DNA from 2 places in the Enterococcus sp. AZ196 genome. Region 2 is predicted to be linked to the other one. Evidence: predicted binding sites of a transcription regulator. Region 2 holds the regulator's gene; the other holds the start of a gene.
The links. Region 2 encodes HrcA, which represses chaperone genes, less so after heat shock. Its sites were predicted from a motif close to TTAGCACTCNNNNNNNNNGAGTGCTAA; they were not measured.
Positions count from the first base shown of each region.

Region 1: the regulator HrcA is predicted to act here: its motif matches at 957-983, upstream of clpP (ATP-dependent Clp endopeptidase proteolytic subunit ClpP).

Region 1 covers NZ_JBIPAM010000001.1:1,181,995-1,186,263, forward strand. The annotation lists gene IGI67_RS05770 (glycerophosphodiester phosphodiesterase) at 1-137, opposite strand, end outside; gene IGI67_RS05775 (hypothetical protein) at 208-723, opposite strand; gene clpP (ATP-dependent Clp endopeptidase proteolytic subunit ClpP) at 1,020-1,613, shown strand; gene IGI67_RS05785 (lactate utilization protein) at 1,672-2,313, opposite strand; gene IGI67_RS05790 (DUF3788 domain-containing protein) at 2,485-2,940, opposite strand; gene IGI67_RS05795 (DNA/RNA non-specific endonuclease) at 3,059-3,772, opposite strand; gene IGI67_RS05800 (SPFH domain-containing protein) at 3,811-4,269, opposite strand, start outside.
Region 2 covers NZ_JBIPAM010000001.1:911,396-915,664, forward strand. The annotation lists gene dnaK (molecular chaperone DnaK) at 1-1,052, opposite strand, end outside; gene grpE (nucleotide exchange factor GrpE) at 1,101-1,676, opposite strand; gene hrcA (heat-inducible transcriptional repressor HrcA) at 1,710-2,750, opposite strand; gene hemW (radical SAM family heme chaperone HemW) at 2,872-4,020, opposite strand; gene IGI67_RS04410 (hypothetical protein) at 4,168-4,269, shown strand, end outside.

The DNA.
Region 1 (4,269 bases), 270 kb from region 2:
ACTAACTGCTGGTCGGCTGTTAGATGAACATCCAATTCGATGCCATCCGTACCAGTCCGTACCGCCTCCATGAATGCCGGCAATGTGTTCTCAGGATGAGTGCCTGCACTCCCACGATGAGCAATAATAACTGTCATCCAATACCACCTCGTTCATAATCTATTAAATGAATTAGTTTTAAATCTTTCCACGTCCACTTGTAAAACGCTATTGTACATTGAAATAACGTAAAGGCTGTTTAGTCGAGCGAGCTAACTGCTGTTTCTTTTCATCTAGTATCTCTAAAAGCTGCTCAGAGAAAGTCTCCATGACAATCCGTCCGCCCTTATAAGTATAACCGCCGATCTTAACGGTTTCCTCGGGAGATAAAATAACTTTTCGGTGAGAGATATTTTTGAAAAACTCTTCGATTAAATAATTTGGCAAGTAAAAATTATTTTGAGCAGCAAAAGAATTTAAATAAATGAAATCATCAATCGTAATGTAACAGTCATCGAACGAATTAAACGTCACATAATCTTGCATTAAAACATTTCGTTTGGATAAAATCTCATTCACTTTTTTGTTTAAAAGATTGATTGTTTCAATTTCTTTAACCTGATGCTCCAATTCTCTTTCACGTTGATGGCGCAAGTCGATATACTTAAAAACAAAATAAACGGCAAGACCTGTCAATCCTGCTCCAATCAATACACCAATTAGTCCAATAAATGCGATTTCCACGTTTTTTCCTCCTAATTCATACTTATGGAATTATTCCTTACAAAAGTAAACTGATTCTCAACACGTCTATCATCCCACTGAAGAATTTATAAAAATGCGGCAATCTGACATCCTGTTATCATCGGTATTAATAGTACCATATTTTCATGTTTCTAGGATAGTTTGACCCGTTTAAAAAAACGGAGCCTTCTATTTGACCAAAACTGACCAACGTTGTATACTTTCTTTAAGTTTTAGCAATCTAACCTCGTTTGTGCTAAAATAATTTACGAACAATATTTTAAGGAGGATTCACTATGAATTTAGTTCCTACAGTCATTGAACAATCATCTCGTGGCGAACGTGCTTACGACATTTATTCTCGTTTATTAAAAGATCGCATCATTATGCTGAGTGGTCAAGTGAACGACGATATGGCGAACACCATCATCGCCCAATTATTATTCTTGGATGCCCAAGATTCTGAAAAAGATATTTATCTTTACATCAACTCTCCAGGCGGTAGCGTTTCTGCTGGCTTAGCAATTTTCGATACTATGAACTTTGTAAAAGCTGATGTACAAACTATTGTACTTGGTATGGCCGCTTCAATGGGAAGCTTCCTACTGACAGCTGGCGCTAAGGGCAAAAGGTTTGCATTGCCAAATGCTGAGATCATGATTCACCAACCACTAGGTGGTGCACAGGGACAAGCTACTGAAATCGAAATTGCCGCACGTCACATTTTAAAAACGCGTGAACGTTTGAACAACATTTTGTCTGAACGTACTGGTCAACCGATCGAAGTAATCGAACGCGACACCGATCGTGATAACTTCATGACGGCCGAAGAAGCAAAAGCTTATGGTCTGATCGATGAAGTGATGGAAAATAGCAGCTCTTTAAGCTAAACGACAAGAAACCGAGGAAAATTCCTCGGTTTTTAATTTTGTTTGACTCGCTATTTTCTTATAGGCCAACTTCATCAATGATCAAGAAAATAACGATACGATCTTTTGCCATTGAACGTCGTGTGATGACAAGCGTATTGCAAATGCATTCTGTTTGAAGACAATCACCGCAGAGACCTTTTTTGATGCATGGTGTTTTCTGTAATCCTAAACGGTGAGCATTTAATGGGGCCGTATTTTTTCTTACCATTTCTACTGTCGCAGTTAAATCTCCATAAACTTTTCGCATACTGACAAAGGCCAGTACTTTATCTGGACCATAGGTCAGAGCAGCCACACGATTTCCTACGCTATCGATATTTACTAGCTCCCCCTCTTCAGTGATTCCGTTAATACTCGTTAAAAAATAATCAGAAAGCAATGCTTGTTTCATCACTTGATGTCGCTCTTCTGGTGATTTTGTTCTTTCTCGATCAATGATCTTTTGCCCTCTTTTGTATAGCTCTTCAATTACACCAGATTGCTCTACAGTAATCGAACCGCCAAAACCCACTGATTTATCAGGATCAATGATCTTCATCGCCTGTTCTCTCGCTTCCAACAGGTTCTGACAAATAATTGGCTGAAAATTCCGCCGTTCCAACTTTTTGCTTAATGTTGATGCCGCCGCAACATAACGTTTTCTTTGATAATCTTCCATTAGCTAACTCCTTAGTCAAATAGTTATCTTTTTAATTATACGTTCAAAATTCACATACTTACTCATTTCCCAAAAAAGAGATTCTTACTTCCTTCTCTATTTTCAATTATTTAAGTTCGATTCGCAATAACAAGTTTAGCTTGAGCACAAAAAGTGCCCAAGAAGAATATCTTAGGCATTGTTAGTTTTTTTAGTTGAACGAGCTCTGAGTGCTGCCAGTTCTTTGATATCCTGTAAGATATCTTGATCCGTTACTTCAAAAGAGATTGATTTTCCTAGTTTGCTGGACTTGGCATTCTGATACTTATTTTTAGTATACTCACAACACATTGATATCAACGCATTGGCATCATCTAATTCTTTCGCACTGAAGGAAACCATCGCAACGAAATATCCTTGCTTTGGATACACTGTGCACAACGCTTTGCCGTTCTTCTTGAACTTTATATTCCATCCTTTCCAATAGCCCTCTCCCATTGAACAACCGCTATAAGCACGCTTAGGTTTCACAGCATAGGTCTGTATTAAATACTCCGATAATTCTTGCCATAATGGATTTGAAATAAAGTCTGAAATTTGTCGGTCTGTCGGTTCGATATCCACATGGAATAATTCATACCATTGCATAGTAGCACCCGCTTTCTTCTTTAGTGACTATTCATTTTAGCTGACAACGTAGTTTTATGCTTGTTCTCCAATGCTCTTTTCAAAAAAATCATCCAAGATAAACTTGGATGATTTTCTTCTACTCTTTTTGAGAATAGCCATTTTGATAATCAATCTTAATACCATCTTGGACATTGTAAATGAAGAGATTAAATGATATCTCATCATCTTCGATACTTTGTCCCTCCATTTGGACACCGCGAGCAACCAATTCATTTCCTTTAAAATAAGGCGTTACGCGATAACGTACATGGTGGTTCGTTTTACGAATGTAATTCCCAATTTCAATCTCATGGTCATTCATTCCTGGATCATTTAATGACGCCGTACCAGTCATCAAATTTTTCAAATTGTTGTTCTCTCCTGAAAATTGAAAAGCAATCAAATGGGCGCGGTTAAACAATGGCTCATCATTATAAAATTTTTGATGCCAGCCTGTTGGTTTGACATATAAACGTTCACGTTCTTGATGCGGCATCAAATCTTTGCCTAACATGGCGTTGGCAACCCCAACTCGATTCAGCTGGTCCAATTCTGAAAAGCGCGTCCAGGTACCTTCATTTAATGAAAGGTCCTCCTCAGAAAAGCTCGGCTGGTTATGGTTCAATTGGATTGTTTGATGCTTGCCATCATACTCTGGTACTTCTGAAACTTGACTTACATTAATTTTCTTTACTGAATTAGTCGACTCTTCATGTGATCCTATTTGTGAATAAATTCCATAAATCCCTGCCAAGACTACTACGATTGCAGAAAGGACTTTTGGCATCTGTTTTTTTGCTGCGATGGTCATTCAACTCCTAATTCCTTTTTTCCATCACACTGATCCCATTATTTCGTCTGCTGCCAAATCTCCTTGATTGCCGGAACATTACCAAGCTCTGTTAGATTACTTGGCATGATCACCGTATTACCATTATTTTCAACCACATGTTTGAAGGCTTCAATTCCTAGATAGGCGATCATTTCATCAGTCAAATTACTTTCTGCAATAGCTTTATTGATCTCCTTGATACGGGCTGTTTCAGCTTCCGTAATTTTTGCGATACGATCAGCTTCCGCAGCTGCATCGATTCTAGTGCGGTCCGCTCGAGCATCGGCATCGATTTTTGTTTGTCTTGCTCGCGCTTCAGCATCAATCTGCATCTCAGAAGATTTTGCTTCTGACTCTAATATTACTGATTGTTTTTTCCCTTCAGAAATCGTGATCAAAGATTCCTTGTCCCGACTAGCTGTGATCAATTTATTCATGGAATTGACGATTTCATCAGAAACTGATATTTCCCCGAT
Region 2 (4,269 bases):
CCACCCTGAATTGCAGCTCCCATAGCAACTACTTCATCTGGGTTAACCGATTTGTTAGGTTCTTTGCCAGTTTCTTTACGTACAGCTTCAACAACTGCCGGAATACGAGTAGAACCACCGACTAAAATAACTTCGTCGATATCAGATTGAGATAAGCCGGCATCTTTCAACGCTTGACGGACCGGAGCTTTAGTACGTTCAACTAAGTCAGCAGTGATCTCATCGAATTTCGCACGAGAAAGTGTTGTTTCTAAATGCAATGGACCAGCATCGCCTGCAGTGATAAATGGCAAGCTAATTTGAGTTGAGCTAACACCGGATAAGTCCTTTTTCGCTTTTTCAGCAGCGTCTTTCAAACGTTGCATAGCCATTTTATCTTTAGATAAATCAATGCCGTTTGCTTGTTTGAAATCAGCAACTAAGTAATCAATGATCTTATTATCAAAGTCATCTCCACCTAGGCTGTTATCTCCTGCAGTCGATAATACATCGAAGACCCCGTCTCCTAATTCAAGAATAGAAACGTCGAAAGTACCACCACCAAGGTCAAATACTAAGATTTTTTCATCTTTATCTGTTTTATCTAAGCCGTAAGCTAAAGCTGCAGCAGTTGGTTCATTGACGATCCGTTCAACTTCTAAACCAGCGATTTTACCAGCGTCTTTTGTTGCTTGACGTTGTGAGTCATTGAAGTAAGCAGGCACAGTGATAACTGCTTTTTCAACTTTTTCCCCTAAGTAATCTTCAGCGAAACCTTTGATGTATTGTAATACCATCGCAGAAATTTCTTGCGGTGTATAGTTTTTGCCGTCTGCTTCTACTTTATATCCAGCTTCACCCATGTGACGTTTGATTGATGAAATCGTATGTGGGTTTGTAACTGCTTGACGTTTTGCTACTTCACCGACTTGGATTTCGCCATTTTTAAATGAAACAACAGATGGTGTTGTACGATTTCCTTCTGGATTTGTAATAATTTTAGCTTCTCCGCCTTCTAAGACAGCGACTGCTGAGTTAGTTGTACCTAAGTCAATACCGATAATTTTACTCATAGTTGAAAATCTCCTTTTTCATATATGTTTAGTTTAATTAGATGTTTATTATTGAGCTACGATCACCATTGCTGGACGCAACACGCGATCGTGAAGTTGGTACCCTTTTTGTAATACATTGACGATTGTATCAGCTTTATGATCATTATCTGCTGGTACAGTTTGAACTGCTTGATGCAGATTAGGATCAAAGCTTTCGCCTTCAGCCTTGATTTCTGTAATTCCTTCTTCTTTCAAGGCAACCGTCAAACTCTCAAGAACCATTTCAACACCTTTTTTCAGGCTGGCACCTTGATCGTCTGTTACTTCGGTCGCCAAGGCTCTTTCTAAGTTGTCGATCGAGGTCAATAATTTCTTTCCAAGATCTTGTGAACGGTAACGAACTAATTGTTCTCGTTCATTTTTGTTGCGGTTAGACATATTCGCGATCTCAGCACGAGCTCGCAAGAACTTATCTTCCATTTCATTGAACTTTTTGGTCAATTCTTCTACCTCTGAAATTTCTGGGATGTCGATTTCTTCCGCTTCAATTTCTGCTGATTCGTTTTCTACAACTTTATCTGTTGTTTCATTGTCCTCAGCTTTAGTTTTTTCTACTTCTTCTTGCTTCTTCTCTTCTGCCACTACGCGTACTTCCTTTCTTTTTAGGAATCGTTTCTAGTGATACAAATCCAAAGAACGATAATAATCATCCAATGCATTTGTTAACTCATATCGAAAAACTTCCAATAGGCCAAAAATTTTTGAATACGGCATTGATGTTGGACCCAGTAATGCAATGGTGCCTCGTCCGTGTCCACGAATTTCATAATTCGCCTGAATCATACTTAATTGATCAAACAAATCATTCCCCATCTCCGTTCCAATTCTAACGTGAATGCTATTATCAGATGGCAACAGCAACTGCGTCAGTTCACCGGAATTTTGCATCAATGAGTACATAGATTTGACATGATTAACATCTTGATCCGGATTGAAATTCAATATATTCATTCGTCCGCTTACAAAAACCTTGTCCTCAAAGGCGTCATTCAAAATGACATCAAACAAATGACTAATTCCTTCGGTCGTTTGAAAATAGCGATGTAAGATCATTGGAATTTCCGTTCTCAATTTTTGGTAGACATTAATTAACGGCTGCCCTACCAAACGATCATTGATGATACGAACCATTTTTTCCAAATCCTGACTGTCAACATTTTCAGGTATACGAAAAACTTGGCTCTCAACGTTTCCCTTGTCTGTAACAATGATCGCCAAAATTTGACGATCGTTTAATGGAACAATCCGAAAACCAGTCAATGTCCGATCTTTCATTTCAGGACCTAGCGAAAACGCCGTATAGCTAGTAACTTGTGAAAGTATTTTTGCAGATTGCTGAATGATATCATCAATTTCATGGATATCTTTCTTTAACGATCTGCGTATCTGATCTACTTCTTGATTACTCACCTTTGCTGGCGTTAATAGGTGGTCCACAAAATAACGATAACCTAAAGCCGAAGGAATCCTTCCTGATGAAGAATGGGTCTTCTCTAGCAGACCTACCTCTTCTAAAGCTTTCATGTCATTACGAATAGTTGCGGAACTTGCTTTTACGCCTTCTTCCATTAAACTTTTTGATCCAACTGGCTGTCCTGTGTTGGTAAAGTCTTGGATGATTAAGCTGAGAATCAGTTTTTGTCTTTCCGTTAACATTCTTCTCATCCTTTAGTTAGCACTCTTTCTTTTTAAGTGCTAACTCGATTATTAATATACCACATCTGTCTTATAAGTCAAGGGAAAAATACAAAAAATTAGCACTCTCGTACCAAGAGTGCTAATCGTTCTTCTGCAATAAAAATTTTTCGAAAACATCATTTCCTCGAAATAATCCATCTTTTGTTAAAAAGACTCGCGAATCTGTCTCTGCTAAAAGGTTTTGCTCTTTCAAGTCAGTAATAACTTCTCCATAGACATCCGTTAAGCTTCGACCAAATCGTTTCATGAATTTCGCCTTTTCTACTCCTAAAATTTTTCTTAAGCCTAAAAACATCTCTTCCTCAATTTGTTCTTTTTGAGTTAATAATTCTTCTTCGAGCGTTGGTAAATTTCCTTCACTCAATGCTTTTAAATAATGCTGAATAGGACCACGATTTTTATACCGCCGATTTCCAATATAACCGCTCGCTCCCGCACCAAGTCCAAAATAATTCCGATTGTCCCAATAAACGAGGTTATGTTGACTTTCAAAACCAGGTTTGGCAAAATTACTAATTTCATATTGCATACGTCCATTTTTTTCCATCGTTTCAATCGTTTCTGCATACATCTGCGCTTCTAAGTCCTGCTCTGGCAACTGCATCTTACCTCGACGAACCCAATTCATGAACATCGTTTGATTTTCCAATATTAATGAATATAGCGCATAGTGGGGTAAATCTAATGTCAACGCTCGCGTCACGGTATCTCGGAAACTCTCCAAAGTCTGCCCTGGCAAAGCATAAATCAAGTCAATCGTTACATTCTGAAAATCTTTTTCCTCTAATAAACGAATCGTTTCGTAAACATCTTTTGCAGTATGTTTACGACCAATTTTTTTCAATAATCGATCATCAAACGTTTGAACACCCATCGATAGACGATTGACACCATAGTTTTTCATAACATTCAATTTATCTCCCGTGAGATCGCCTGGATTTGCCTCAACCGTGAACTCGCCCTCTTTATAAGGTAAAATTTCACGCAGGCCGCTTAGCAAGCTGTCAAGTTGTCTTGCATTCAACGATGTTGGTGTGCCTCCTCCAATATAGAGCGTCTCCATTTTATTAACTGGATTTTGAATTAAAGCCAATCGTGCTTCTTTAAGCACCGCTTCAATATATTCATCTACGGGTTGACCCTCAAGAAAAACTTTATTGAAGTCGCAGTAGTAACAGATGTGCTCACAAAACGGTATATGGATGTACGCTGAAGTTGATTCTGCCATGTTGTTCCTCTTTCTTCTATATAAATAGTAATAACAGGTATTCTACCACAATAATCATTATTTACGTAAGCGTCAGATAATAAGGCGTCTCGTTTTCTCCTTCGCCGACTGCTAAACTTACTATATCAACTACAGGAGGTGTTCCAAATGGAGAAAAAAGAGATTGTGCCCATTCAGATCGTGGATCGAAATCCACCAATGGCACCCACTGCTCCCGCAAAATCGAAACTCGCTGCTCGTGTAAAATTA